Regions from separate parts of the Streptomyces kunmingensis genome, predicted to be linked through region 1. Evidence: riboswitches for the same ligand, from Rfam matches in the RefSeq annotation. Region 1 holds a riboswitch; each other region holds the start of a gene.
The links. A riboswitch is a leader RNA that binds a small molecule or an ion and turns the genes downstream of it on or off. The one in region 1 is predicted to bind cobalamin.

Region 1 (7,052 bases):
GGCTCACGTTGAGGACGCCGCGCAGTCCGGCCGCGTGCGCGGAAGCGACGACAGCGTCGATCCCCACGTCGTTCGCCGCTCCCGACCCGGTACCGGGCTTCTTCTCGGCTGCGGAGCCGGGCAGGCTCGTGGAGATGGCCGGACCGGGACCGGCCAGCGCCGACTGGATCTCCCCGATACTCGCTCCGGCGTGCACGGACCAGGTCATGCCGGTGACGGACAGGCCGAGCAGGCCGACCGAGGCCCACAGGCCGACCACGGCGTGCCAGGACATGGTGCGCCTGCGCCCCTTCGCGCCGCCCTGGGGGACGAGTACGCGCCGGAGTCCCTTGCGCGCGCGGGGAGCCGTCAGCCACAGGGCGAGGCCGCCGAGGATCTCCACCCAGAGCCAACTGGCGGCGATCTCGCTGTAGACGCGGCCGGGCTCACCGAGGTTCAGATGCCGGTGCAGGCCGTCCACCCAGGCCCGCACCGGCAGCCACCAGCCCGCGAACGTCCGCTCCTGGCCCAGGACTTCACTGGTGTACGGGTTCACGAACGCGGTCTGGGTGTAGTTGTCGGGCAGGCCCGGCTTGTCGAAGACGACGCGGGTGCTGTCCGTGCGGCCGGTCGCGGGCGTCACCGAGAACAGCGTGCCCTCGGGGACCGCCGTGCGGGCCGCGGCCACTTGGGCGGAGAGCGGCTCGGGGTCGCCCTGCGGGGCGACCTCGAGTTCGTGCCGGTATACGACCGCTTCGATCTGCGGTGTCGCGGTGTACAGCAGACCCGTGACAGCCGCGACGAGCAGGAAGGGACCGATGACGATGCCCGCGTAGAAGTGCAGCCGGAGCAGCAGGGGGCGCAGGCCGATCCACGACACAGGGGGCTTGAGGCCGCCCGGCGGCATGCCCGCTTCCTCGCTCCGTTCCTGCGCGGTGTCCGACTCGGCGTTCCGCTCGGTGTGCGTGGCGGGATCACTCGTAGCGGAGGCTTTCGTATCGGGGCCTGCGGTGAATATGTCCGTCGCGGCTTGCGCTGCGTGGCTTTCCGCCATAACGGGCCTTTCTGTAACGGAACGTCATCCGCCCTTTCTCGGCGGTCCGGTGTAGTGGTCGGATGCGCGGGCGGATGAGTTCCCTTCCTCCTCCTCTTCGCCTTCGCCTTCGTCTTCGCCTGAACGGCATCTCGCCTGTGAGGACCGCGATTTCCGCAATTCCGCTTGGGGCCGGGTACCGGGGTGGGAGCATGAACCCGCCATGATGGTTGGACGGTGTGCACGCACGGTTCGGACCGGGGTGTTCGCGGCGATCTGCGTCGCGCTCGCCGCCCTGGGGCACGTCGTCATGTCGGGCACCCGGATTCCCTGGTGGGCGCTGCCCGGCGCCCTGGCCATGGCCTCTGTCCTCGGCTGGGGTCTCTCCGCGTTCGAACGCGCCCCGCGAACCGTGCTCACGAGCTGTGTCGGCCTACAGGTCCTGCTGCACGTGACCCTGTCCCTGGCACAGGCCGGCGCACATCCTCGGTCCGGCTCGCCGCTGACGCGGCTCTGGATCTCGTATCTGCTCTGTACGGCCCCGGCCGCACCCGGTTCGCGGCACCTCGGTCACACCGCTGCCATGCCTTCCCTGCCGTCCATGGACGGTGGCATGGGCACTGCCGTGCACTCCATGCCGGGCATGGGCGTCCCGGGACACGGCATGAGCACGGTGTCCTCGGCGGGGATGCTCGCCGCTCACCTGTGCGCGGCAGTGGTGTGCGGTGCGTGGCTGGGCCGGGGCGAACAAGTCGCCTTCGACGCCCTTCGCGCCGTCGAGTGCTGGCTGAGTGCGCCGCTCCGCCTCCCGCGACTGCGCACGGTCCCGGTGTCCGGCGTTCTCCTCCCTCTCCTCAGGCCCGCCTCCGACCGGGCTCCGCGCCGTCTCCTTCTCGCCCGGTCGATCACTTCCAGGGGACCACCTGCCCGATTCGCTGTCGCCTGACGACAGCCGGCATCCCGGCGCCACCCCACACCAGGCGCCGGGCAGCGGTCACGTGCCGCCGCGCGACCGCCCCTCTCACTCCCCGCACCGGAGTCGTACCACGCGGCCACTCGGCTGCAGGCCTCGTCGCCCGGCACCTCTCCACATCAACTCTGTCTGTCCACGGGGCCAGTCACCCTGCCGCACGGGTCGCCTCCGGTGTCCGACCCGAGAAGGACACCAGGTGATCACTCCTGCCCTGCCGCGTTCGCGGGACGAGTCGGCGACCGTGCTCGCTCTCGCCGCCCGTGGCGGTGACCCGTGCGCCGCCGACCTCTTCGTCCGCGCGCTCCACCACGACGTCCGGCGTTACGTGGCGCGACTGTGCGCCGATCCCCACCTCGCCGACGACCTCGCCCAGGAGACGTTCCTGCGGGCGCTCGGCAGTCTCCACCGCTTCGAGGGGCGGTCCTCGGCCCGGACCTGGATCCTGTCGATCGCGCGCCGCTCGGTCGTCGACAACTTCCGGCGGGACGCGGCCCGGCCGCGCTTGTCGCAGACCGCCGACTGGCACAGCGCGGCGGAGCGTGCCCGGCTCCACCCCGCTCCCGGCTTCGACGAGGGCGTGGCGCTCTCCGCCCTGCTGGAGGCGCTTCCCGAGAAGCGCCGCGAGGCCTTCGTCCTGACGCAGCTCCTCGGTCTGCCGTACACGGAGGCGGCAGCGCTCATCGGCTGCCCTGTGGGGACGATCCGTTCCCGTGTCAACCGCGCCCGCCTGACCCTGATCGCACAACTGGAGGACGCGGAACGGCATGCGGCGGGTGCGATGCCGGACTGACGGGCCGGAACGTCGGTGCCGGCCTCCTGGAGGTCCCGCTGCCGTGCACCGCGTGTCTCATCTCCATCCGGATCCTGGACGCCCTGGTGAACCTCGGCCCGGGCGTCCTAGGGTGGCTCCCGCAGCTGGTTCGCCCTGTCAGCCAGGCAGGGAGTCGCAAGAGGGAACCCGGTGGGAATCCGGGACTGCCCCGCAGCGGTGAGTGGGAACGACCGCCGTCTTACGCACTGGACCTCGGGAAAGAGGTCTGGGAAGCGACGGCCAGTAGGTGTCCGTCCGGTCCGGACGGATGTGCTCGCGAGTCCGAAGACCTGCCATCTGCCCGTGTGCGTACGACGCGTACGCGGACATCCCGGTGACCTCGTGGGCGGGTCGGCGTACATATGCGGCGGACGACCGCGGCTTTGCCGCGCGAGGTCGAACCGCCGTCCGTGTCACTCCTTCGTGCCGTACGGGTCCCCGGGGCCCCAGGGATACGTCTCTCGAAGGAGATCTCCGTGACCACCAGGACCGCAGCCGCGGCAGCACGTGCCACCGTGTACGGCTACCCCCGCCAGGGCCGGAACCGCGAACTCAAGAAGGCGGTCGAGGGCTACTGGAAGGGCCGTGTCACCGCCGACGCCCTCCGGACCATCGCCGCGGGCCTGCGCCGCACGAACTGGCGGGAACTCTCCGCCGCCGGCATCACCGAAGTCCCCACCGGCGATTTCTCCTCCTACGACCACGTCCTGGACACCACCGTCATGGTCGGTGCGATCCCCGCGCGCCACCGGGCCGCCGTGGACGCCGACGCACTGGACGGCTACTTCGCGATGGCCCGCGGCACACAGGACGTCGCGCCGCTGGAAATGACCAAGTGGTTCGACACCAACTACCACTATCTGGTGCCCGAGTTGGGGCCTCAGACCGTCTTCACCGCCGACTCCACCAAGCAGGTCACGGAGTTCGGGGAAGCCCTCGCTCTCGGCCTTTCGCCCCGGCCCGTTCTCGTCGGCCCGGTCACGTATCTCCTGCTCGCGAAGCCCGCGCCCGGTATCGCCGCCGACTTCGACCCGCTCACCCTCCTCGACCGGCTGCTGCCCGTGTACGCAGAGGTGCTGGCCGATCTGCGCGCGGCGGGTGCCGAGTGGGTGCAGCTCGACGAGCCCGCCCTCGTCCAGGACCGCACCCCGGCCGAACTGAACGCCGCGGCCCGCGCCTACCGCGATCTCGGCGGCCTGACCGACCGGCCCAAGCTCCTGGTCGCCTCCTACTTCGACCGCCTCGGCGACGCCCTTCCCGTGCTCGCCAAGGCGCCTGTCGACGGCCTCGCCCTCGACTTCACCGACGCGGCGGCCGCCAATCTCGACGCGCTCGCCGCCGTCGGCGGTCTGCCCGGCAAGCGACTCGTGGCCGGTGTCGTCAACGGCCGCAACATCTGGGTCAACGACCTGGAGAAGTCGCTCACCACGCTCGGCACCCTGCTCGGACTCGCCGACCGGGTCGACGTCGCCGCGTCCTGCTCGCTGCTGCACGTCCCGCTGGACGCTTCCCTGGAGCGCGACATCGATCCGCAGATCCTGCGCTGGCTCGCCTTCGCCCGGCAGAAGACCGCCGAGATCGCCGCGCTCGCCAAGGGTCTCGCCCTGGGCACGGACGCGATCACCGCCGAACTCGCGGTCAACCGGGCCGCCCTGTCCTCCCGCGCGACCTCGCCGATCACCCGTGACCCCGCGGTGCGCGCCCGAGCCGCCGCCGTCACCGGATCCGACGCCCGCCGCGCCCAGGCGTACCCGGAGCGGGCCGCCGCCCAGCGCACACACCTCGGCCTGCCGCTCCTGCCGACCACCACGATCGGCTCGTTCCCGCAGACCGCCGAACTGCGCACCGCCCGCGCCGACTTGAGGGCCGGCCGCATCGACACCGCGGGGTACGAAGAGCGCATCAGGAACGAGATCCGCGACGTCATCTCCTTCCAGGAGAAGACCGGCATCGACGTCCTGGTGCACGGCGAGCCCGAGCGCAACGACATGGTCCAGTACTTCGCCGAGCAGCTCACCGGCTACCTGGCGACGCAGCAAGGCTGGGTCCAGTCGTACGGCACGCGGTACGTGCGTCCGCCGGTCCTGGCCGGCGACATCTCGCGGCCGGACCCGATGACGGTGCGCTGGACCACGTACGCCCAGTCGCTGTCGGACCGGCCCGTCAAGGGCATGCTCACCGGCCCTGTCACCATGCTCGCCTGGTCCTTCGTCCGCGACGACCAGCCGCTCGGCTCCACCGCACGCCAGGTCGCCCTCGCCCTGCGCGACGAGGTCGACGACCTGGAGGCGAACGGCGCTTCGGTCATCCAGGTCGACGAGCCCGCGCTGCGCGAGACGCTGCCGCTGCGCGCCGAAGACCATGCCGCGTACCTGGCCTGGGCCACCGAGGCGTTCCGGCTCACGACCGCGGGCGTGCGTCCGCAGACGCAGATCCACACGCACATGTGTTACGCCGAGTTCGGCGACGTCGTCCAGGCCATCGACGACCTCGACGCCGATGTCATCAGCCTCGAAGCGGCCCGCAGCCACATGCAGGTCGCCCATGAGCTGGCCGAGCACGGGTACCCGCGCGAGGCGGGACCCGGGGTCTACGACATCCACTCGCCCCGCGTCCCCAGCCAGGAGGAGTCAGCCGCTCTGCTGCGTACGGGACTTGAGGCCATCCCGGCCGAGCGGCTGTGGGTCAACCCGGACTGCGGGCTGAAGACCCGCGGGTGGCCCGAGACGCGTGCCTCGCTGGAGAATGTGGTCGCCGCCGCTCGTACCGTCCGCGGCGAGCTGAACGATCCCACCGTCTGACGCGACCGGTCGGCGAGCTGTCGGCCCGGGGCACTCACAGTGCCTCGGACCGGCGGTGGTCACTCGCGGTGACCAGGCCGGTTTCGTAGGCGGTGACGACGGCCTGGACGCGGTCGCGCAGGCGGAGCTTGGCGAGGACGCGGGTGACGTGCGTCTTGACGGTGGTCTCCGCGAGGTGAAGGCGGGCGGCGAGCTCGGCGTTGCTCAGGCCCTGCGCGAGCAGGCGCAGCACGTCGAGTTCGCGGGGGGTCAGGGTGGCCAGGTCACGGTGGAGGGTGGCGGTTTCCGGGTCCCGGCGGGCGTGGCGCTCGACGAGGCGGCGGGTGATGGCCGGGGCGAGGAGCGCGTCACCGGTGCGGACCAGCCGGACTGCGGCGCTGAGGTGTTCCGGGGTGACGTCCTTGAGGAGGAAGCCACTGGCTCCGGCGGACAGGGCCCCGTAGACGAGATGGTCGAGGTCGAAGGTGGTCAGGATGATCACCCGGGGTTCGCCGGGGGCGCCGGTGAGGATGCGGCGGGTGGCCTCCAGGCCGTCGAGGTCGGGCATCCGGATGTCCATGAGGACGACGTCGGGGCGGGTGCGGCGGACGGCCTCGATGGCCTCGTTGCCGTCGGCGGCCTCGGCGACGACGTCGATGCCGTCAGCGGTGAGGATCATGCGGAAGCCGGTGCGTACCAGGGCCTGGTCGTCGGCGACGACGACGCGGAGCGGGGTGGTCATGAACTCTCCGTACGGGCCAGGGGGATGAGGGCTTCGGTGCGGTAACCGCCGTCAAGGCGCGGGCCGTTGTGCAGGGTGCCACCGTAGACGGCGAGGCGTTCGCGCAGTCCGACCAGTCCGTGGCCGTTGCCGGTCGAGGACGAGGCGGTGGGGGTGCCGCCGGTGTCGGTGACCACGATGCGCAGGGTGTCGGGGGTGTGGTCGACGGTCACGGTCGCGGTGGCGCCGGACGCGTGCTTGACGGTGTTGGTCAGGGCCTCCTGGACGACCCGGTAGGCGGCGAGGCTCATCCCGGACGGGGCCGGGGCGGGCCGGCCGCTGATGGTGAGGGTGACGTCGAGTCCGGTGTCCCGTACGCCGCTGACCAGGTCGGGGATCCGGTCCAGGCCGGGTTGCGGTGCCAGGTCCGCGGTGGTGGCCGGGTCTGTTCCTTCGGCGGTCATGGTGAGCAGGCCCATGGCGTGGCGCAGTTCGGCCAGGGCGGCGCGGCCGCCGGCCTCGACGGCGAGCAGTGCTTCACGGGCCTGGTCGGGGGCGGTGTCCATGACCTTGCGGGCGGCACCGGCCTGGATGGTCATCATGCTGACGTTGTGGGTGACCACGTCGTGGAGTTCGGCGGCGATGCGGGTGCGTTCGCGTTCGGCCGCACGGCGCAGTTCGGCGGCCCGTTCGCGTTCGAGGGCGGTGAGCCGGTCGCGGCTGGTGTCGGCGCGCAGCCGCCAGGTACGCAGTCC
Region 2 (7,052 bases), on a different contig from region 1:
GAGATCGCCTTCTGGAGCTCCTCCAGGCGGCGCACCATGTCGTCCTCGTAGATGTCGTCGATCTCCTGGACGTCGTCGAACGTCAGCTCCTCGAAGGCCTTGGTGGCCTTCTGCAAACTGCTGTAGAACCTCGCGCGCCGCTCCTGCACCCGCAGCGCGGGGTCCGACTCGACGGCCTCCGCGACGAGCGTGCGCACGGAGTCGTACGCCTCGCGGGCCCACTCGCCCGCCTCCTCGTCCTCGTCGAGCTCGTCGATCAGGGACAGATGGCGCTCGGCCTCCTCGCGCAACTGCTGCGGAGCCTCGATCTTCTGCCCGGCAGGCGTCTTGACCTGCCCCTCCTCGGCGATCTTGCGCACGTACTCGAGGCGGTCGCCGGTCTTGGACTCCTCGGCCACGGCCTTCTTCAGGTCGTCGGCGCGCACGATGTCGCGGGCCAGGCCCGAGCGCAGCGCCGGGTCCTCGCCGAGGCGGTCCATCAGCGCCTTGCGGGCCGCCTCCGCGGTGCCCGGGTCGGCGAGGATCGCGGCCCGCAGCGCCGTCGGGTTCTCCGCGACCTCCAGTGCCTTGGTGGGCCGGATGCCCTCGGCCTCGGCGGCCTCGGTGATCGCCTGGCCGCGCACCGAGGCGGCGCTGGACCGGGAGACGTAGTACGACAGCCAGAGGTCGGCGTCCGGGAGCTCGACGTCGGCGCCCGGCGCGAGAGCCTCGAACTGCGGGACCACGCCGTCGTCCGCCGCCTTGTCCCACGCCTTGTAGAAGCGCATGACGCGGTCGGCCGAGCAGCCCGCCAGCTCGGCGAACCTGCGCGCCGAGACCTTGGAGGTCTCGCCCGCGGGCTGGCCGCCGGGGCGCACGCTGCGGGCCACCTTCAGGGCGAAGGTCCAGCCGCCGGTACGGGCGTATTCGCCGAATTCGTGGGCGTCGCGGGTGATGGACTCCGGTACCTCGGCGAGGAGGTCATCGTCGTCATCGTCATCGGCCTCGCTCGCGTCGGCCTCGGACGCCGATTCGGGCTCGGACTCGGGTGCGGGGTCCGACGGGGGCTGCCAGAAGTTCTCGGGCGTGTCCGCGCCGGCCTGGCGCGCCTGCGGCACGTCGGACGTGGACATCGGCTCCGCGGCGGACGTGTCCCCGGTGTCCTCACCGGACGGGACGGCTGCCTCGGACGAGTCGGTGGCTACGGTCACGTACGTACTCCTGAGTGCTCGGGACGGGTGCGGGTCGACGCGATACCTTATCGCTCCGCATACCGCCGAGCGTCCCTGACGTGCCGTTACGCCAGATGTGTCGCGGCCGCGGTCCGGCGGTGATCCGGTGCCCCGTTACCGGGCCCGCCGGTCGCAGTTCCCCCTCCTGCGGCCGGCGGGCCCGGGCCTCGACCGTGCGCCGCGGCGGGAGAGCGAGGCCACGGGAGGCTCCGTGCAGCAGCATCTCAGTGAGGGCCTTCGGCGGGAGCGGGCCGAGTGACCCTTGTGGTGGGCCGAACGGCCCGTCTTCGCGCGCCCCTCAAGCGCCCCCTGCGGCGTCTGCTGCAACGCCTGCTGCAAGGGCTGCTGCGACGCCTGCTGTGCTAAAGCGCCCCCTGGGCCCGCAGCTCCCGGATCGTCGTCGTGTCGTAGCCGAACTCCTTCAGGACCGCATCCGTGTGTTCGCCGACCGCCGGGACCGGGTCCATCCGGGGTTCCACGTCCCGCAGGGTCGCCGGGGGGACGAGCGCGCGGACGGGTCCGGCCTCGGTGGCGACGTCGCGCCAGCGGTCACGGCCGCTCAGGACCGGATGGTCGAGGAAGTCGGTGACCGTGTTGAGGCGGGCGTTCGCGACCTTGGCGGATTCCAGCAGGGCGACCGCTTCGCGCGCGTCGAGCTCGGCGAAGCGGGCCGCGACGATCGCGTCGAGCTCGGCGCGGTGCGCGACCCGGGCCGAGTTGCGGTGGAAGCGCGGGTCCTCGGCCAGGGCGGCGTCGTCCAGGAACACGGCGCAGAAGGAAGCCCACTCCCGTTCGTTCTGAATGGCCAGCAGGACCGTCCCGCCGTCCGCCGCGTCGTAGGGGCCGTAGGGAGCGATCGTCGCGTGCGCTGCGCCGACCCGCTGCGGCTGCCGGCCCGAATGCGCCGTGTAGTAGGCGGGGTAGCCCATCCACTCCGCGAGCGCCTCGAACAGCGACACCTCCACCGCGCGTGCGGTGCCCGTGGCCCGCCGCTCGTACAGTGCGGTGAGAATGCCGGAGAACGCGTACATGCCGGCCGCGATGTCGGCGATCGCGATGCCGACCTTGGCCGGGGCGTCGGGCGCGCCCGTCACCGACACGACGCCCGTCTCGCACTGCACGAGGAGGTCGTACGCCTTGCGGTGCGCCCACGGCCCGTCGCTGCCGTAGCCGGAGATGTCGCAGACGATCAGATCCGGGTGGCGCTCCGCCAACTCCCGCGCGGACAGACCGAGGCGGGCCGCGGCGCCCGGCGCCAGGTTCTGTACGAAGACGTCCGCGCCGGCGAGCAGCCGCTCCAGGACCGCGCGCCCGCCGGCCGTCTTGACGTCGAGCGTCACCGAGTCCTTCGAGCGGTTCAGCCACACGAAGTGGCTGGACTGGCCGTGCACCGTCTCGTCGTAGCGGCGCGCGAAGTCGCCCCCGCCCGGGCGCTCGATCTTGATCACCCGTGCGCCGAGGTCGGCGAGCTGGCGCGTGGCGAACGGCGCGGCCACCGCCTGTTCCAGACTGACGACGGCGACGCCGTCGAGGGGCAGGTGGGCGGCGCTCATCCGGGGTCCTCCGTGCTCGTACGGGTGTCGTCGTGCTGCACGGTATGCGACGCTCACGCCCGCCCGGCGGGCAGGATCCTCAGCCGCTCTCGGCGGCCCGCGTGGACCAGCGCTGCTCGACCCTGGCAAGGCGCCAGTACGCGATCGCCGCCGCCCACACCACGACGAAGAGACCGACGATGACATAGCCGACGTTGTCCAGGTCGAGCCCGGCTATCCACCCCGTCACCGCGTCGGTGAGGCCGAGCTTCTCGTGCAGGACGCCGACGAGTTCGATCGTGCCGATGAAGAAGGCGACCGCGATCGACAGGCCGGTGATGGTGAGGTTGTAGAACACCTTGCGCACCGGGTTGGAGAACGCCCACTGGTAGGCGAAGTTCATGAACGTCCCGTCGAGCGTGTCGAACAGGCTCATGCCCGCGGCGAACAGCAGGGGCAGACACAGGATCGCGTACCAGGGCAGCCCCGCCGCGGCGCCGCTGCCGGCCATCACCATCAAGGTCACCTCGGTCGCCGTGTCGAAGCCGAGGCCGAAGAGGAAACCGAGCGGATACATCTGCCCCGGGCGGGTGATCGACCTGGTGAAACGGCCGAGGATCCGGTTCATGAAACCCCGTGAGTCCAGGTGCTGCTCCAGCGCGCGTTCGTCGTACGAGCCCTCGCGCATCGCCCGGAAGACCTTCAGGATGCCCAGCAGCGCCACGAGGTTGAGCGCGGCGATGAGGTACAGGAACGTACCCGAGACGGTGGTGCCGACGATGCCGAGCACCTGGTGGGTGCCGGACTCGTCGTTCAGCAGGGTGCCCGCGAGGGCCGCGCCGCCCGCGACGAGGGCGGCCATCGCGACGACCACGCTGGAGTGGCCGAGCGCGAACCAGAAACCCACGGAGACGGGCCGCTTGCCGTCCGCCATCAGCTTGCGGGTCGTGTTGTCGATCGCGGCGATGTGGTCGGCGTCGAAGGCGTGCCGCATCCCGAGGGTGTACGCGGTGACGCCGAGGCCGATACCGAAGGCCTTGTTGCCGACCTCGTAGTGCTCGGGGACGACGAGGAGGAACAGCACGCCGAACGCGACGATGTGCAGCGCGGCGATCACCGCCATGAGACCCGCGGTGCGCACGGTGTCCTCGCGGCGCCAGCGGAAGGCCGGGTGGGGGTGCGGGCCGGTGGGCCGCGCGGGGGAGTTTCCGGGCAGGGTCATGCCTTGATCACGCTCCAGCACCTCGTGGATCACTTCGTGAGATGCCGCGGCCGGTCTCCTGGCTTACGGGTGTGCCACGCCGCTCCTGCCTTCCCAGCAGCCCGAAGGCGTCCAGTGGCGCGGTGGAACGGCGTGTTCCGCACCCACCCGAGGGCGGTGCGGAACCCGATCACAGTGGCGAGGGCCGCTCCGGACTTGACCCCTGGGGGCCGTCACCGGTCTTCCCGAGCACCACGGCCCGGCCACCCTAGTCGACGCACTCCCCGGCGCCGCGGGCGGCTGTCCCACCGCGGGCGGCTATCCCCGCCGGCGCGCGCGGGCCCGCCCGATCTCCTCGTACGCCTTGTCGCGGCCCTCCCAGTGCGAGCCCTCCACCGACTTGCCGGGTTCCAGGTCCTTGTAGACCTCGAAGAAATGGGTGATCTCCAGGCGGTCGAACTCGGGGATGTCCTCGATGTCCTGGATCGAGGCATGGCGCGGGTCGTGGGCGGGGACGCAGAGGACCTTCTCGTCCGGGCCCTTCTCGTCGCTCATCACGAACATGCCGATCGCCCGGCACTCGATGGTGCAGCCGGGAAAGGTGGGGTCGTCGGTCAGGACGAGCGCGTCCAGCGGGTCGCCGTCGCCGCCGAGCGTGCCGTCGACGTAGCCGTAGTCCGCGGGGTACTGGGTCGAGGTGAACAGCATGCGGTCGAGCCTGATCCGGCCGAGCTCGTGATCCATCTCGTACTTGTTCCGGGAGCCCTGCGGTATTTCCACGATCACGTCGAACGCGTCGCCGCGCGTCTCGCTGCCGCCCAATGTGGCCTCCTTGCCCCATTGCCGCCCGCTCGGATGCCCCCGAGTGTGCGCCGTGCGCGGCGAGACCGGAACCCCTCGGACCGCGCGGGAGTCACACCGAGGGAGAGATGGGGAAGACGAGTTCGGGGCGGTCCCAGGCGACGGCCGGGGGATGCGCGGCATCGGTCCCGGTGCGCAGGGCCCCCACGCTGCGGTAGAAGCCCTCGGCGGGCGGGTGGGAGACGACGCGCACATGGTCGAGCCCGGCGGTCGCGGCCTCCGCCCGCATGTGCGCGACGAGCAGACGTCCGATGCCCAGGCCCTGCGCGTCGTTCGCGACGAACATCAGGTCCAGCTCGGGAGGGGCGAGGAGCAGGGAGTAGAAGCCGAGTACGCGCTCGTCCGCCCCGCCGGTCGCGCCGGTCGCGACGAAGACCCGGTGCGCCTCGATGTAGTCGGGGCCGACCCGGTAGCCCGCGACCATTCCCGCGTACGGGCCCTCGTAGGCGCGGGAGCCGCGCACGAGCCGGGTCAGGCGTCTGGCGTCGCCCGCGGTGGCCCGCCGCACCGTGACGGCCGGGCCGCCACCGGGGCGCGTAATGCTCGAGGTCATACAGCGAGTATTACGCACCCGGGGGAGGCGTCGGCCCGGTGGGTACCGGTCTCAGCCGGTGGGTACCGGTCTCAGCCGGTGGGCACCGTCGAATGGACCTGGCGCAGGAACGCGGCGTTGTCCGGGGTGCGGCGCAGCTTGTCGAGCAGTGCCTCGTAGGAGGACTGGCCTTCGCGGCCCTGGAGGGCCCGGCGCAGCCCCCGTACGGCGGTCAACTCGGGTGCGGGCAGCAGGAGTTCCTCGCGACGGGTCCCGGAGGGGGTGATGTCGACGGCGGGGTGGACGCGGCGGTCGGCGAGCGAGCGGTCGAGGCGCAGCTCCATGTTGCCGGTGCTCTTGAGCTCCTCGAAGAAGTAGTCGTCGGCGCGGGAGCCGGTGTCGACCAGGGCCGTGGCGAGGATCGTCAGGGAGCCGGCCTCCTCCGTGTTGCGGGCGGCGCCGAACAGGCGCTTCGGGCCGAACAGCGCGGCGGCGTCGACACCGCCGGACAGGGTGCGGCCACCTGAAGAGGCCGCGTTGTTGTGGGCGCGGCACAGCCGGGTGAGGGAGTCGAGCAGGATCACCACGTCGCGGCCCTGTTCGACGAGGCGCTTGGCGCGCTCCACGGCGAGCTCGGCGAGCGCGATGTGTGCCTTGGCGGGCTGGTCGAACGTGGAGGCGTACACCTCGCCGCGCACGGAGCGCCGCATGTCGGTGACCTCCTCGGGGCGTTCGTCGACGAGCACCACCATCAGCTCGGCCTCGGGATGGTTCGCGGCGACGGCCGCGGCGAGCTGCTGGAGCAGGACGGTCTTGCCGGTCTTGGGCGGCGCGACGATCAGTCCGCGCTGCCCTTTGCCGATGGGGGCGAACAGGTCGACGACGCGGCCCCCGAGGCCGCTCGCCGGGCTCTCCATGCGCAGCCGTGCCGCGGGGTGGAGCGGGGTGAGGTCGCCGAAGCGGGGGCGGCGGCGCACGGCGTCGACGGGGGCGCCGTCGATGGTCTCGACGTGGCTGAGCGTGTGCGGTTTGGCGCACAGCCCGTCCACGAAGTCGCCCTTGCGCAGGCCGAGTTGACGGATGAGAGTGGCGGGGACCTGGACATCGCGGGAGGTCGGCAACAGGTCCCTCCCGCGCAGCAGGCCCTGCCCGTTCACGCCGATGTCGAGGACGCCGGCGGTCCGGACGGGGGCCTTGGGTGCGGAGGCGGCGCGCGGCCTCTCCGCGGCGGTGCTGGGCTTTTCCAGCGCTTCGAGAGTGGTGCTGGTCATGGTCGATCAGGGTCCTTTCGCGGACGCGGTCCGTACGCGGGCAGAGGAGGGGTGGGATCCGGCGCGAGGCGGGGCGGAATGTCACGCCCCGTGGACGGGCAGAACAGCCCGTGGCCGGGAGAGGGACCTGGCAGCGCAGGGGCGGGAAGAATCCGCCGGAAACCTGTTGACCAGGGGTGACGCACGCTGTGACGCAGACCGGAAAGGAGGTGCGCTCAGGCGCTGAGGAGAAGAGATCGGCACCGGCGCCTCGAAGGGGCGTAACACATGTGCCACTGAGACAGTAGCATCCGACCCCGGGTGCGCGGCAAGAGCGGCTTTCGGCGGCCCGCCGATCTATGCTGATCCGCCATGTTCACACCCCAGGGCCCCACCCTCCGCGAGCTGGCCGTTCAGGCGCTGTCGTCGGTCGAGCGCGGCTACGACCTGCTCGCGCCGAAGTTC
Region 3 (7,052 bases), 190 kb from region 1:
GCTCGATCGCGTCGCTCTCCATGCCGTCCCCGAAGGCGACTAGCCGCTCGGACTCCACGGTCACCGACAGCCGTGCGCCGGCGGTGAGTTCACCCGCGTTCAGTTGCGTCCCGGTGACAGGCGACGGCCACGCTTCCCGTACGAACCAGGCGAGCCGGTCGTCCGTCGGCCCCGGCAGCCGCGGTTGCGCGGCGCGCTCCTGCCACACCGACCGCAGCCAGCCGGTGGCGCCGGTTCCCGTCCCGATCAACACCCCGGAGGAGGCCTGGGCCTCGACGGCACCCCTGTCGTCGTCGAGGCCCAGGCGGTAGCGGGCGGTGCGGTGGCCTGCCGCACCGACATAGATCTCGTTGAGCGCCACCAGACGCTGACTGTCGTCGGTGACGGCCTCGACCATGGTCAGCTCGTCCGCGCCGGCCGACGCGGAGAAGGCGGCGGGCAGCAGCCGGGCCACGGCCTCCGGGCGGTGGCGCACCAGGACGCCCGGGTTGCGGCCGGGGTCGGCGTCGACCCCGAGCACCGGCTGATCCCCGGCGTACTGCGCGACGTTGGCCACGAGCCCGTCCTGCCCGACCACCACCACGGCGTCCTGCGGACCGAACAGGAAGCGGTCCAGATCCGCCCGCTCCACCTGCGCGCGCCGCCAGTTCAGCGGCACCGCGGCCGACACCTGCGCGAGCGCGCGCCGGGCCCGGTGGTGCCGTTCGACGACCTCGTCGATGGAGCGGCCCCGCGAGGAGAGGAAGAAGGCGGCCTGCCCGTGCGTGCCGTGCCGGGCGACCAACTCCTCGTACTCCGTGGTGCGATGGACCAGGACGGCGCGGGGCGCGAGGCTCATGCTCCCGGCTCCTGCTGTGCCCCGAAGCGCGCGAGCAGCCCGGTCAGCACGTCCGGGGAGACGGTGACGCTGTCGATGCGGGGCAGGTTCTCGGCCAGCCGGGTGCCGGTCAGGGCGTGCAGGGTCGCCACGTCGGCCTCGCCGTGCACGCGCAGCCAGGCCGCCTGTGCCTGGGCCCTGGCCTCGCCGACCTCACGGGCGCCCTCGGCCTCCGCGCGGGCGAGCCGGACGGCCCGGTCGGCCTCCGCGCCGACCCGTACCGCGTCGGCGGCCGCCTTCTCCTCGGCCTCGCGCCGGCTGTTGGCACCGCGCTGCTCGACCAACTGCTCCTCGCGCCGGGCCAGTTCGATCTGGCTGGCCAGTTCGTTCTCGGCGATGGCGCGCTCGCGCTCCACGGCGACCGCGCGCCGCTCGTAGGTGGCGCGGTCCGCCTCCTGCTGGATGAGTTCGCGGGCGGGGGTGCGCAGCGCGCGCTCCACCTCCGGTTCGGGGCGCACCGCCATGACCCGTACCGCGACGATCTCGATGCCGGTGGCGGGCAGCCGCGGCTCCTCGCCCAGGCCCTGGGTGACGCGCTCGCGCACCGCGGGCACGCCGTCGGCGAGGGCAGCGGCCAGCGGGGTGCGGGCGAGCACTTCGAGGGCGTGCTGCTGGGCGCTCTCGGTCAGGAGCGTGGCGAGCTGCTCCAGAGGGGCGCCGCGCCACACGCCCGTGTCCGGGTCCACGGAGAAGTCGAGGCGCTCGGCCGCGACGGCGGGATCGGCGATCCGGTACGTGACCGTGGCCTGCACGGCGACGTCCTGGAAATCGGCGGTGCGGGCGTGGAAGGTCATCGCCAACTCCCGGTCGTCCACCGGCACTTCCGACAACGCGGCCGTCAGGGGACGGAACCAGAAGCTCAGCCCCGAACCGTCGTGCGCGAGCCGCCCCGAGCGGTGGTGCCGTACGTGGGACGTGGGCGCCGTCCGCAGATGACGCCAGCCGAAGCGCTTGGTGATGTCGGCCATGGGAACCCCCTCGATTAGAGTCATCATGACTTTAAATAGGAGCCTTCTTGTCGTCAAGGGGACGACAAGAAGTCGTGGCCGAGCACCGGCCGCAGCCCTCAACTCCGGCTTGCTACGCTGCGCATGCCTCCCGTGGGGGAAGCCGGTGCGAATCCGGCGCTGTCCCGCAACGGTGTACGTGGCTCGTCCAGAGCCACGCCAAGTCCGATCACCCACGGCAGGCGTGCAACCCGTCAACCGCTCGCCGTGGACTGCGAGCAGGGACCCCAGAGCCTCCGGGCCCTGCCGGCACCCTGCACGTTCCGCCGGCGGCACAGCCCGCAGGATGTGCGCCCGCCTTGACCACCGCTCTCTCCGCCCCCGCGGGTGTCACTCGCGGGCGCATACCCACCACCCCACTGGCCGTCGGGCTCGCACTCGTCCTGCTCGTCTCGCTCGCCTGCGGCGTCGCACTCGGAGCCACGGGCATGGGCTGGGGGCACGTACTGCGGCTCATGTGGGCGGGCCTGAGCGGAGGGAGTCTCGCTCCCGACGACGCCGCGGCGTACACCATCGTGTGGGAGATCCGCTTCCCCCGTGTCGTGCTCGCGGCCGTGGTGGGCGCCGGACTCGCCGCGGTCGGCGTCGCGGTACAGGCGCTGGTGCGCAACGCCCTCGCCGATCCCTTCGTCCTCGGCATCTCCTCGGGCGCCGCCGTCGGCGCCAACGCGGTCATCCTGTTCGGCGCCCTCGCCTCTCTCGGCGTATGGGCGCTGTCCCTCTCCGCCTTCCTGTCCGCACTCGTCGCGACTCTCGTCGTCTACGTGGTGGCCCGGTCCCCGCTCGGGCTCAGCCCGCTGCGGCTCGTCCTGACCGGTACCGCGCTCGCCTACGGGTTCCAGGCGGTCACGACCGTCATGGTCTTCGGCGCCGAGCGGGGTGAGGCAGCTCGCGCGGCGATGATGTGGCTGCTCGGCAGCCTGGGCGGGGCGACCTGGCCGAAGGTGCCGCTCGCCGCCGTGACGGTACTCGCGGGCTGGCTGTGGCTCCGGCTGCGGGCCGGCTCGCTGGACGCGCTGTCGATGGGGGACGAGACGGCGGCGGCGCTGGGCGTGCCGCCCGACCGGCTGCGGCGTGAACTGTTCGTCGTGACGGCGGCCGTGACGGGCACGGTCGTCGCGGTGAGCGGGGCGATCGGTTTCGTCGGGCTGATGGTTCCCCACCTCGTGCGCATGCTCGTGGGCGCCTCGCACGCGCGGGTGCTCGCGGTCGCGCCGTTCGCCGGGGCCGTGCTCCTCGTGTGGGCCGACGTGCTGTCGCGGATGCTGCTCGCGCCGACGGAACTTCCCGTGGGCGTGATCACGGCCGCCCTCGGCGTACCCGCGTTCCTGCTGCTCATGAGGCGCGGCGGACTCGCGCTCACGGGCCGCTGAATGCACGGCCGCCGAGTTCACGGCCGCCGAGTTCGCGCGCCGCATCACCTGCCCCGTACACGTACCGAAGTCCGGCTTGAGAGGAAGACACGTGCGACTCGATGTCGAAGGTGTTTCGGTCGAGGTGGCGGGCGCACGGCTCGTCGACGAGGTCACGCTCGACGCGCCCACCGGCTCCTTCGTGGGGCTCGTCGGCCCCAACGGCAGCGGGAAGTCGACGCTGCTGCGATGCGTCTACCGCGCGCGACGCCCCGACGCGGGAGTCGTCAGGGTCGAGGGCGAGGACGTCCACCGCATGACGCCCCGGGCCGCGGCGCGCGTGCTCGCCGCGCTGCCGCAGGAGACAGCGGCGGACTTCGACTTCACCGTCACCGAGGTCGTCGCGATGGGCCGCCTGCCGCACCGCGAACGCAACGCCGCGCGCGACCGGCGGATCTGCCGGACAGCGCTGGAACAGGCCGGTGTCGCGCACCTCGCCGAGCGCGGCTTCCTGTCGCTCTCGGGCGGTGAGAAGCAGCGTGTGCTCATCGCCCGCGCCCTCACCCAGGAGCCGCGCGTCCTCGTCCTGGACGAGCCCACCAACCACCTCGACATAGCCCACCAGCTCGACGTGCTGCGCCGGGTCCGCACCAGCGGGCCGACCGTGCTCGCGGCGCTGCACGACCTCAACCTCGCCGCCGCCCACTGCGACCGGCTGCACGTGCTGCACGGCGGCCGGGTCATCGCCTCGGGCCGCCCGGACGAGGTCCTCTCCCCCGAACTCCTCGCCGACGTCTTCGGCGTCCGGGCCCATCGGGTGCGCCACCCCGGGACCGGCACCACGCAGTTCCTCTTCGACCCCCTGAGCCCCTGACACCCCCGAGCCCCGACCCCTCCTGAAAGGCCACCCGTGCGCAAGCTCCTGCCCGCCGTCCCGCTCGGCCTCGCCGCCGCCCTCACCCTGACCGGCTGCGGCGCCGAGGTCGCATCCGACAACAAGACCGCGAAGTCGCAGGCGGTGACCGTCACCAACTGCGGCAAGAAGGTCACCTACGACACACGCCCCGAGCGGGTCGTCACCAACGATGTCGGCATCACCGAGCTCATGTTCGCGCTCCGCCTGGAGAACCGCATGGCCGGGTACGTCATGCCCGCCGACAAGGGTTCCCTCGAAGGCCTGCCGTACAAGGACGCGTACAAAGAGGTGAAGTGGCTCTCCAAGGACCGCGTCACCAAGGAGGTGGCCCTCGCCGCGCACGCCGACCTCGTCTTCGCCGGCTGGAACTACGGCTTCAACGAGAACGCGCTCACACCCGACGAGCTGCACGCCTCGGGCATCGACACGTATCTGCTCACCGAATCCTGCCGCAATGCCCGCACCAGCACCTCGCGCGGCATCATGCCACCGCTCGACGCGCTCTACACGGACCTGGAGAACCTCGGCAGGATCTTCGGCGTCGAGGACCGCGCGCGGAAACTGATCAAGCAGTACAAGGCGAGGGTCGCCGACGTGCGCGCGAAGGCCAAGGGCGCAAAGAGGCCCTCGGTCTTCCTCTACGACAGCGGACAGGACCAGCCCTTCACCTCGGGCCGCTACGCCGCGCCCGAGCAGATCATCAGCGAGGCCGGGGGCGTCAACCTCCTGCACGACCTCAAGGACTCGTGGACGACGATCGGCTGGGAGACGGTCGTGAAGAGGAACCCGGACGTCGTCGTCATCAACGACTACGGCTCGACGAGCGCGGAGCAGAAGAAGAAGTTCCTGCTCTCCTACCCGCCGCTGCGGAACGTCTCCGCGATCAAACACAAGCGGATCTACACGCTGGACTACGCCGATCTCGTCGAGAGCCCGCGCAATCCGTCGGCGATCGAGCGGCTCGGCGCATACCTGCGCAGCGGTGCCGAGGCGTCCTGACCGACACGTACCTCAGGCGGCGTGTGGGGCCGCGGCGCGCTCAGTCGACGGCGGGAAGGTGACGGGCGAAACGGCGGACGGCGTCGGTGAAGGCATCCGGGTCGTCGAAGTTCGCGAGGTGTCGTGCTCGCGGGATCAGTTCGACGCGCGCCTGCGGATGCGCGCGGGCGAAGTCCGCCTCGTCGGCCCGGAAGACGGTGTCCTTCTCGCCGTTCAGGATCAGGACGGGGGCCTTCACATGACGCATCGCGTTCGCGTCGAAACGGCCGAGCACCTCGTTCCAGGCCGCCGGCAGGGTGTGGAAGGCGTAGCCGGAGCGGATGGTCGCCTCCACCACTTCGCGGGGGTAGAGCCGGCGCAGCAGCCGGTCGTTCCACCGGGTCAGGCGCTCGGCCGGGATGCGCGGGACCAGCGTGGCGCCCCACCGGTAGGGCGCCGCCCGAAGGCCGCGGGTGGAGGCGCTGGCTCCCGCGAGGACCAGCCCGCGCAGGTGGCCGGGGCGGCGCCGGGCGAACTCCAGGGAGGCATATCCGCCGAGTGAGTGCCCGACGATCAGGGCCGGTCCGCGGTCGAGCGAGTCCACCGCGGAAGCGATGATCTCCGTCGCGGCGCTCAGGCTCCAGGGTTCGGCGGAGCGCTCACCGTGACCGGGCAAGTCGACGGCGGCCACCGGGAATTCGTCCCGGAGCGCGGCGAGCTGCGCACTCCACTGGCCCGCGCTGAAGCGCGTCCCGTGGACGAAGACCATGGGAACTCCTGCATCCGCCGCCGTCATCGGTCCCTCCCCTGCCGACCAGTGCTCCCTGGACTGTATCGCCGCCTACTGCACCGCCCCGTCCGGGATGCACACGTACCCGTGGCCCCACGCGTTCGGTTCGACGTGGCTGGGTTCCGCGGAGCGCAGGCAGAAGAGCCACGCCTCGAGATAGGACCGGTTCGTCATGATCAGCTCCTGCTCGCCCGGGTCGGCGTGGGCGAAGCGGTCGTATGCCTCGTCCGACAGCACGACCGTGCCGGTGGCCGGTGCGGGGTCGGCGGCCAGGGCCGGAGCGGACGAGACGACGGACGCGGCCAGGACCAGGACGACGGCGCCGGTGGCACGGGCGGTGGCGGTACGGATGCGCATGTGGGGGTTCTCCCTGCTTCGAGGACGACGGAACGTCGCCTGCTCAACCCCCTGGGCTTCGGGTTGGTCACGGTTCCCCGCCGCCACGCCGACGGCCCGGACGGTTCGACGCCCGTAAGCGCTGTCGTGTACGCCGGTGGCCCTAACGGCCTGAGCGGCCGTCACCACGACTACCGCTGTGGGTAGTTCGGAGTGATCAGCCGCCCAAGGACTTCGTGCGCGCTCTTCGTCAGTGATCGAAACCGAAGTCGTGGTCGAAGTCACGGTCGAAGCGGTAGGCGCCGCCCGCGCTGTAGTCACTCTCCATCGCGGCGAGGTGCGAGACGCCCAGCGGGCCACCCACGTTGGAGCTGGCCATCCCGGCCTGGTGGCCCTCGCTGTGGTAGCTGCCCTCGCCGCTGAAGTCGGGTTCGTCGGCGGCCGCGACAGGGCCGGCCGCCAGGAATCCGGCGACGGTGGCGAGTGCGAGGGCGGATGCGATGCGATGCAGCACTGTTCTCTCCTTCTGGGGAAAAAGCGGGTGATCCCTTACACAAAAGAACGCCACGCGCGGGGCCGCATCTCTTCTGGTCCACATGGCCTATTTACCCAGCGGGAACGCCACCGCCGCCCGCCGGGAAGTCATCTCGTACGAACACCGCGCACTCCATTGAGGATTTCCAGCTGCGGCGACAGCCTTTACATGCGCCTGGCGGAATGCCGGACGCAATCACCGTCGCGTGCCTCGGACCCGTCGGACCGCCTGCTGCCGGACAACTGGTCGGCGACGACCTGG
Region 4 (7,052 bases), on a different contig from region 1:
CCGACGCCGACTCGGCCGCCGCGGAGGCCGACCGCTTGGCCTCCGCCTTCTTCGACGCGGCGTCGGAGGCCATCGAGGACGGCGGCTCGCCGGAGAAGTTCGACGACTTCGGGGCCGTGGGCCGCGGGCTGGCACTGGCGCCGCTGTCGTTGCCGCTGTCACTGCTGCACGCCGTGAGCGCAAGGGCCCCGGTGACCGCGCACGCGGCGAGGAGGGAAGCTGCACGCATGTGAGAGTTCCTTTCCTACGGCTTATAAGGCCTCTACGACTCGTACGGCTTGGACGACTTGCACGGCTTGCACAACTTCAAAAGCGCAGTACGGCTGCGACGTGCCCGGCGTCCGCCAGCGTCTCGTCGGGGACGAAGACGACCTGCGCACCGGTCTCCAGAGCGGACTCGACGATCTCGTCCACGATGTCGTGGACCGCGTCCAGGTCGTCGTCCGCCGCCGGTTCGAGGTGCCCCTCGCCGGCCCGTACGGTGATGCGGTAGTTCTCCTCGACGACGAGCCGGTGGATACGGCCGTCCGAGGCCTTCTGCCAGACCTCGTCCACCCCGGCGGCATAGGTGTTGCCGCCGCGCGCCCGGTCGAGCTCGGCGAGCGCCTCGGCGACCACCCGTTCGGCGCCCTCCGCGCGGGCCGGGGCCACGGCTCGGGCGACGGCTTCCGGGGCGGCCTGGGCGAGTCCGCCGAACGGGATCTGGGTCGCACCGTGCGCGGCGCTCCCGGCCTCGGTGAACAGGGCCAGCGCGGCCGGGTCCCCGGTGACGTAGAGCGATCGGGGTTCGCTGCCGAGGACGTCGGCCAGCGCGAGGTCGGCGTCGCGGAAGAACTGCCGGGTCTCCTCGCTGTGGAAGGTGCTGGGCAGATCCCCGACCCGCTCCTTCCGCTCGGAGTCCGGGCGTTCCAGGCTGCGACTGTGCGGGAACCCGTGGGCGGTGTCCTGCGTGACGCGCTCGCCCCTGCCGTTCCAGAGGGTGATCCGGTCGGCGGCCACGGCCAGGACCCAGTACGGGCGCCGCGCGGCGTCGGCGGCGACGAGGTTGCGGGTGAGGAAGGTGTCCGCGAGCACGACACGCTCGGGCACGGGCCGGTCGACGACCCAGGCCTGATGCTCCCCGGGCGCGGCGAAGACGATGAGGCCGTCCCTGGCGTGGGCGAGGTCGAGGTCCGCCACCGCCGCCTTGAGCTGCGCGACCACGTCCTCGCGGCGCTCCTTGGTCACGGCCGGGTCCGCCTCGAGCTGGCGAACGGCCTCGTGGACGAGGTTGTTGAGGCGGACGGGGTCCTGCGCGTTGTCCGGCTGCCGTCGGTGGGTCGGCATCGCCAGGGACACGGCGGGATAGGGCCGCGGTGTGCGGAGGTGTCGCAGGATCTCCGGGTTCAACGAGGAGTGCATGCCTGAGCGCCCTTCTGTCGCAACCCTTTTGTCGCAACTCCTCCATGCTGTGCACAAGTGGGCATATCCGGCCAATTGAACATAAGTAAAAGGTGCGATACCTGAGCAGACAGGACAAGACTGTTCCTCCGGCATCAACAAAGAGGGGGAGGACGTGGAGCAGACCGTCGTCGAGAAGAGCGCGCCCGCCGCCAAACTGTCGCTGTTCACCCTGACCACGATGGTCATCGGCTCCATGGTCGGCGCCGGCGTGTTCTCGCTCCCCCGCCGCTTCGCCGAGCAGACCGGGGTGGCGGGCGCGCTCATCGCCTGGGCGATCGCCGGCACCGGCATGCTGATGCTCGCCTTCGTCTTCCAGTCGCTTGCCGTGCGCCGCCCGGACCTGGACGCGGGGGTGTACGCGTACGCCAAGGCCGGGTTCGGCGAGTACCTGGGCTTCTTCTCGGCGTTCGGCTACTGGGCCAGCGCCTGCGTCGGCAATGTGACGTACTGGGTTCTGATCATGTCCACCGTGGGCGCGATCTGGCCGGCGCTCGGTGAGGGTGACACGGCGATCGCGGTGGTGCTCTCGTCGGCCGGTCTGTGGGCGTTCTTCCTGATGATCAGGCGCGGTGTGAAGGAGGCCGCGGCGATCAACAGGATCGTGACCGTGGCGAAGATCGTGCCGATCCTGGTCTTCGTCGTCCTGGCCCTGGTGTTCTTCAAGCCGTCGGTGTTCGCGGAGAACTGGGGCGGCGCGGACTACGCCGGGTCCCTGTTCGGCCAGGTCCGCGGCACGATGCTGGCCACCGTCTTCGTCTTCCTCGGCGTCGAGGGCGCGAGCGTCTACTCGCGGCACGCCAAGAAGCGCTCCGACGTCGGCCGGGCCACGATCCTCGGCTTCCTCAGCGTCTTCGCCGTCTTCGCCTCCGTCGTCATCGTGTCGTACGGGATCCTGCCGATGGGCGAGATCGCCGAGCTGCGCCAGCCGTCCATGGCGGGCGTGCTCGAGGACGCCGTCGGCACCTGGGGCAAGGTGTTCATCAGCGTCGGCCTGATCGTCTCCGTCCTCGGCGCCTATCTGGCGTGGACGCTGATGGCCGCCGAAGTGCTGTTCGTGGCGGCCAAGGACGACGACATGCCGCGGTTCCTGCGGCGCGCCACCGCCGCGGACGTCCCCGTGCCCGCGCTGCTCATGACGACCGTGCTCACGCAGGTGGTGCTGGTCGTCACCGCGTTCTCGGACGACGCCTTCAACTTCGCGCTCGACCTCACCAGCTCGCTCTCCCTGATCCCGTACCTGCTGGCCGCCGCCTTCGCCGTGAAGCTCGGGACGCGCACCGACCGCCGTACGGAGGGCGGGCGCACCACGTCGCGCGAGCTGACGATCGCGGCGATCGCCACGCTCTACACGGCGTTCATGCTGTACGCCGCCGGGCTGAAGTTCGTCCTGGTCTCGTTCGTCTTCTACGCGCCGGCCACGATCCTGTTCGTCATGGCCCGCAGGGAGCAGGGCAGACGCCTGTTCTCCCCGCGCGAGCTGGCCATCCTGGCCGTGTCCGTCGTGGGCGCCGTGCTCGGCGTCGTCGCGCTGGCCGCCGGCTGGATCAGCCTGTGAGTCCCGTCCGCCCCTCAAGCCCCGGAGGCACACCGTGACCGACCACGACACCCCCGCTTCGGCCGCGTACGGCGTCCACTCCGAGGTGGGCCGGCTGCGCAAGGTGCTCGTCTGCTCGCCGGGGCTCGCCCACCGCCGGCTGACCCCGACCAACGCCGACGATCTTCTCTTCGACGACGTCATGTGGGTGGAGAACGCCCAGCGGGACCACGCCGACTTCGTGAACAAGCTGCGGCAGCGCGGTATCGAGGTGGTCGAGCTGCACGAGCTGCTCGCGCAGACCATGGCGCTGCCCCGAGCGCGGTCCTGGCTTCTGGACCGCAAGATCATCGCCAATCAGGTGGGTACGGGGCTGATCGACGACACCCGCGCCTTCCTGGAGACACTGGAGCCGCGACAGCTCGCCGAGTTCCTCATCGGCGGTCTCGCCACCACCGACCTGCCGGACGAGTACCGCTCCGCGTACGTGTCGATGGCCCGGGAATCGACCGGTGTACGCGAGTACCTGATGCCGCCGCTGCCCAACACGCTCTACACCCGCGACACCACCTGCTGGCTGTACGGCGGCCTCACCCTCAACCCGCTGTACTGGCCCGCGCGGCACGACGAGACCCTGCTGATGAAGGCGATCTACTGCTTCCACCCGGACTTCGTCGACTCGACCGTGTGGTGGGGCGACCCCGAACTCGCCTGGGGGCAGGCCACGTTCGAGGGCGGCGACATCATGCCCGTCGGCAACGGCGTGGTCCTGATGGGCATGAGCGAGCGCACCTCGCGGCAGGCCATCACGCAGGTCGCCGCCGCCCTGTTCAAGAGCGGCGCGGCCGAGCACGTCATCGTCGCCGGGATGCCGAAGCTGCGCTCGGCGATGCATCTGGACACCGTCTTCACGTTCGCCGACCGGGACATCGTGACGCTCTACCCGCGGATCATGGACTCGGTGCACACGTTCTCGCTGCGGCCCAGCGACCGGGCGCCGGGGCTCTCCATCGTCGACGAGGGCTCCGCGTCCTTCGTCGACGTCGTCGCCAAGGGGCTCGGACTGCCGGACCTGCGGGTGATCGAGACCGGCGGCGACGTCTACGCGTCCGAGCGCCAGCAGTGGGACAGCGGCAACAACGCGGTCGCCCTCGAACCCGGCGTCGTCGTCACCTACGACCGCAACACCCAGACCAACACACTGCTGCGCAAGGCCGGCGTCGAGGTCATCACCATCGTCGGCGCCGAACTCGGCCGCGGCCGCGGCGGCGGCCACTGCATGACGTGCCCCATCATCCGCGAGCCCGTGACCTTCTGACCGCGCTCGCCCGCCACGGTGCCGGTGACGAAGACGTCGCCGGGGTACAGGAACGGCCGATCCTGACCCGGGTAGTGAGGCTGCGCACGAGCGGCGAACGATTTCCGGGAGCTGGTCAGGCGCGTGATACGTTCCGGAGGCCAGTCGTACCTTTGTGCGTTCTCGAACGCGTACGGGTCAGGGAATCCGGTGGAAATCCGGAGCTGACGCGCAGCGGTGAGGGTGACGGGCGGAGCCACAGCCACTGAGCCGATCGCCGGTTCGGGAAGGCGCCCCGTCCGGACGATCCCAAGTCCGAAGACCTGCTGGCACCCTCCGGAGCCGAACTGCGGCCGGGGGTGAACCGTAGGCCGGCTCCGCGCATGAGCCCTGGACGCAGAGGAACTCCCGTGCTGTTCGCACGTCACATCCGCCGTAGCGCACCGCTGTTGGCGGGCGCCCTTCTCCTCACGGCGTGCGGCGGCTCGGGCTCCGCCGGCACCGCGGACCGCGCGGGCGCTTCGGACTCCGCCGTCACCCTGGACAACTGCGGCAAGAAGGTCCGCGTCGCGCACGCCCCGCGCCGTGCCGTCGCCCTCGACCAGGGATCCGCGGAGATCATGCTCTCGCTCGGTCTCGCGGACCGGATGGTGGGGACCGCGACGTGGACCGATCCCGTCCTGAAGGGGCTGGAGAAGGCGAACGCGAAGGTGCCGCGGCTCGCCGACCGCTACCCGTCCTTCGAGAAGGTCCTGGACACCGAACCGGACTTCGTCTCCGCGTCGCTCACGAACACCATCGGCAAGGGCGGGGTGGCGCCGCGTGAGCAGTTCGACAAGCTCGGCGTGCCCACCTACCTCTCCCCCACCGACTGCGCCGGCAAGGACAACAGCGGGGACGGCGACGGCGAGCGCACCAGCGCGCTGGCCCTCGACACCGTCTACGGCGAGATACGTGACCTGGCACGGATCTTCGACGTGAAGGAGCGCGGCGACAAACTCGTCGCGCGGCTCCAGTCCCGCGTCGCCAAAGCGACTTCGGGCGTGGACGCCGAGGGTGTGAGCGTCCTGTACTGGTTCGCGAACTCCGACTCGCCGTACATGGCGGGCTGTTGCGGCGCGCCCGGCATCGTCACCAAGGAACTCGGGATGCGCAACGTCTTCGACGACACGCACGAGGAGTGGCCGCAGATCAACTGGGAGACCGTCGCGGACCGCGATCCGGACGTCCTCGTCATCGGCGATCTGACCCGCCGCTCGCAGTCCGCGGAGTCCGCCGCACAGAAGATCAAGTTCCTGGAGAGCGACCCGGTCACCAAGAACATGACCGCGGTCCGCGAGAAGCGCTACGTCCTGCTCAGCGGGCAGGCACTGAACCCGACGATCCGCACCGTCGACGGGGTGGAGAAGGTGGCCGCCGCGCTGCGCGACTTCGGCCTGGACAAGTGAGCGCCCTCCGGCCCGCCCTGTACTGGGCCGCGGCCCTCGCGGCACTCTGCGCCTCGGTCGCCGTGGCCATCACCATCGGCCCGGCGCACATCAGCGTCGCCGATGTGTGGTCGGCGGTCGGCGCCCGGCTCGGCTGGGGCGGTTCGGACCTCTCCCCGATCCGCGACGGCATCGTCTGGAACCTCCGGCTGCCGCGCACCCTGCTCGCCGCGGTCTGCGGGGCCGGGCTCGCGGTGTGCGGCACGGTGCTGCAAGCACTGCTGCGCAACCCCCTCGCCGACCCGTTCGTGCTCGGCGTCTCCTCGGGCGCGTCGACCGGCGCCGTCCTCGTCGTGGTGCTCGGCCTCGGCGGCGGCGCCCTCTCCGTGTCCGGCGGGGCGTTCATCGGCGCGCTCTGCTCGTTCGCCCTCGTCCTGGTCCTCAGCCATGTGCTGGGCGGCACGACGGACCGGGTGGTGCTGTGCGGGGTCGCGGCGATGCAGCTGTTCTCCTCACTGACCTCGTTCGTGGTCCTGACCGCGGCCGATGCCGAGACGACCCGCGGCGTCCTGTTCTGGCTGCTCGGCTCGCTCGGCGGAGTCGGCTGGACCGAGGTGTGGCTGTGTCTCGCGGTGCTCGTGGTGACGCTGACGGTCTGCCTCGGGTACGGCCGGACTCTGGACGCCTTCTCCTTCGGGCCGGAGGCGGCGGCCGCGCTCGGCGTGCACGTGGCGCGCACCCGGCTCGTCCTGCTGTGCGTGACGGCGCTGCTGACGGCGGCGCTGGTGAGCGCGGCCGGGGCGATCGGTTTCGTCGGACTCGTCCTGCCGCACGCGGCGCGCGCCCTGGTCGGCCCCGGGCACACCCGGCTGCTGCCGGTCACGGCGGTGGCCGGCGCGGTGTTCCTGGTGTGGGTCGACACGCTGGCCCGTACGGTCCTCGAACCCCAGGAGGTTCCGGTGGGAGTGGTGACGTCGCTGATCGGCGTGCCCGCGTTCGTGCTCGTCCTGTTCCGCGGCCGGAGCGCCCGGTGAGCGCGGGCCTGGCCGCGGACCGGGTCGCCTGGTCGGCCGGGGGCGCCCTCGTCCTCGACGGAGTGAGCCTGACGCCCCTGGCCGGCACCGTCACCGGAGTGCTCGGCCCGAACGGCTCGGGCAAGTCGACACTGCTGCGCCTGCTGGCCGGAGTGCTCGCCCCGGCATCCGGCGTCGTCACGCTGGACGGCGACCCGCTCGCCGCCGTTCCTCGCAGGACGGCCGCCCGGCGCATCGCGCTGGTCCACCAACAGGCCGACACACAGGCCGAGTTGACGGTCGCCGATGTCGTACGTCTGGGCCGGATCCCGCACCGC

Region 2: it holds a riboswitch for cobalamin, as region 1 does, so the genes downstream of both, nicT (Nickel transporter NicT) here and metE (5-methyltetrahydropteroyltriglutamate--homocysteine S-methyltransferase) in region 1, are expected to answer to the same signal.
Region 3: it holds a riboswitch for cobalamin, as region 1 does, so the genes downstream of both, ABD366_RS31050 (FecCD family ABC transporter permease) here and metE (5-methyltetrahydropteroyltriglutamate--homocysteine S-methyltransferase) in region 1, are expected to answer to the same signal.
Region 4: it holds a riboswitch for cobalamin, as region 1 does, so the genes downstream of both, ABD366_RS07330 (ABC transporter substrate-binding protein) here and metE (5-methyltetrahydropteroyltriglutamate--homocysteine S-methyltransferase) in region 1, are expected to answer to the same signal.

What each region holds. Positions count from the first base shown of each region.
Region 1 covers NZ_BAAATS010000028.1:234,748-241,799, reverse strand. The annotation lists gene ABD366_RS32015 (PepSY-associated TM helix domain-containing protein) at 1-886, opposite strand, end outside; gene ABD366_RS32010 (hypothetical protein) at 1,275-1,958, shown strand; gene ABD366_RS32005 (sigma-70 family RNA polymerase sigma factor) at 2,182-2,775, shown strand; cobalamin riboswitch at 2,885-3,108, shown strand; gene metE (5-methyltetrahydropteroyltriglutamate--homocysteine S-methyltransferase) at 3,273-5,597, shown strand; gene ABD366_RS31995 (response regulator transcription factor) at 5,632-6,318, opposite strand; gene ABD366_RS31990 (sensor histidine kinase) at 6,315-7,052, opposite strand, start outside.
Region 2 covers NZ_BAAATS010000005.1:584,296-591,347, reverse strand. The annotation lists gene ABD366_RS07890 (hypothetical protein) at 1-1,190, opposite strand, end outside; gene ABD366_RS07885 (CaiB/BaiF CoA transferase family protein) at 1,574-2,764, opposite strand; gene nicT (Nickel transporter NicT) at 2,844-3,965, opposite strand; cobalamin riboswitch at 3,997-4,216, opposite strand; gene ABD366_RS07875 (inorganic diphosphatase) at 4,263-4,688, opposite strand; gene ABD366_RS07870 (GNAT family N-acetyltransferase) at 4,858-5,358, opposite strand; gene rho (transcription termination factor Rho) at 5,430-6,608, opposite strand; gene ABD366_RS07860 (class I SAM-dependent methyltransferase) at 6,960-7,052, shown strand, end outside.
Region 3 covers NZ_BAAATS010000028.1:49,576-56,627, reverse strand. The annotation lists gene ABD366_RS31060 (NAD(+)/NADH kinase) at 1-838, opposite strand, end outside; gene ABD366_RS31055 (SPFH domain-containing protein) at 835-1,845, opposite strand; cobalamin riboswitch at 1,959-2,079, shown strand; gene ABD366_RS31050 (FecCD family ABC transporter permease) at 2,184-3,257, shown strand; gene ABD366_RS31045 (ABC transporter ATP-binding protein) at 3,349-4,110, shown strand; gene ABD366_RS31040 (ABC transporter substrate-binding protein) at 4,147-5,151, shown strand; gene ABD366_RS31035 (alpha/beta fold hydrolase) at 5,192-5,926, opposite strand; gene ABD366_RS31030 (hypothetical protein) at 5,972-6,277, opposite strand; gene ABD366_RS31025 (hypothetical protein) at 6,507-6,770, opposite strand.
Region 4 covers NZ_BAAATS010000005.1:455,534-462,585, forward strand. The annotation lists gene ABD366_RS07310 (hypothetical protein) at 1-229, opposite strand, end outside; gene ABD366_RS07315 (baeRF3 domain-containing protein) at 307-1,401, opposite strand; gene ABD366_RS07320 (basic amino acid/polyamine antiporter) at 1,556-2,998, shown strand; gene ABD366_RS07325 (arginine deiminase) at 3,033-4,295, shown strand; cobalamin riboswitch at 4,420-4,622, shown strand; gene ABD366_RS07330 (ABC transporter substrate-binding protein) at 4,658-5,722, shown strand; gene ABD366_RS07335 (FecCD family ABC transporter permease) at 5,719-6,735, shown strand; gene ABD366_RS07340 (ABC transporter ATP-binding protein) at 6,732-7,052, shown strand, end outside.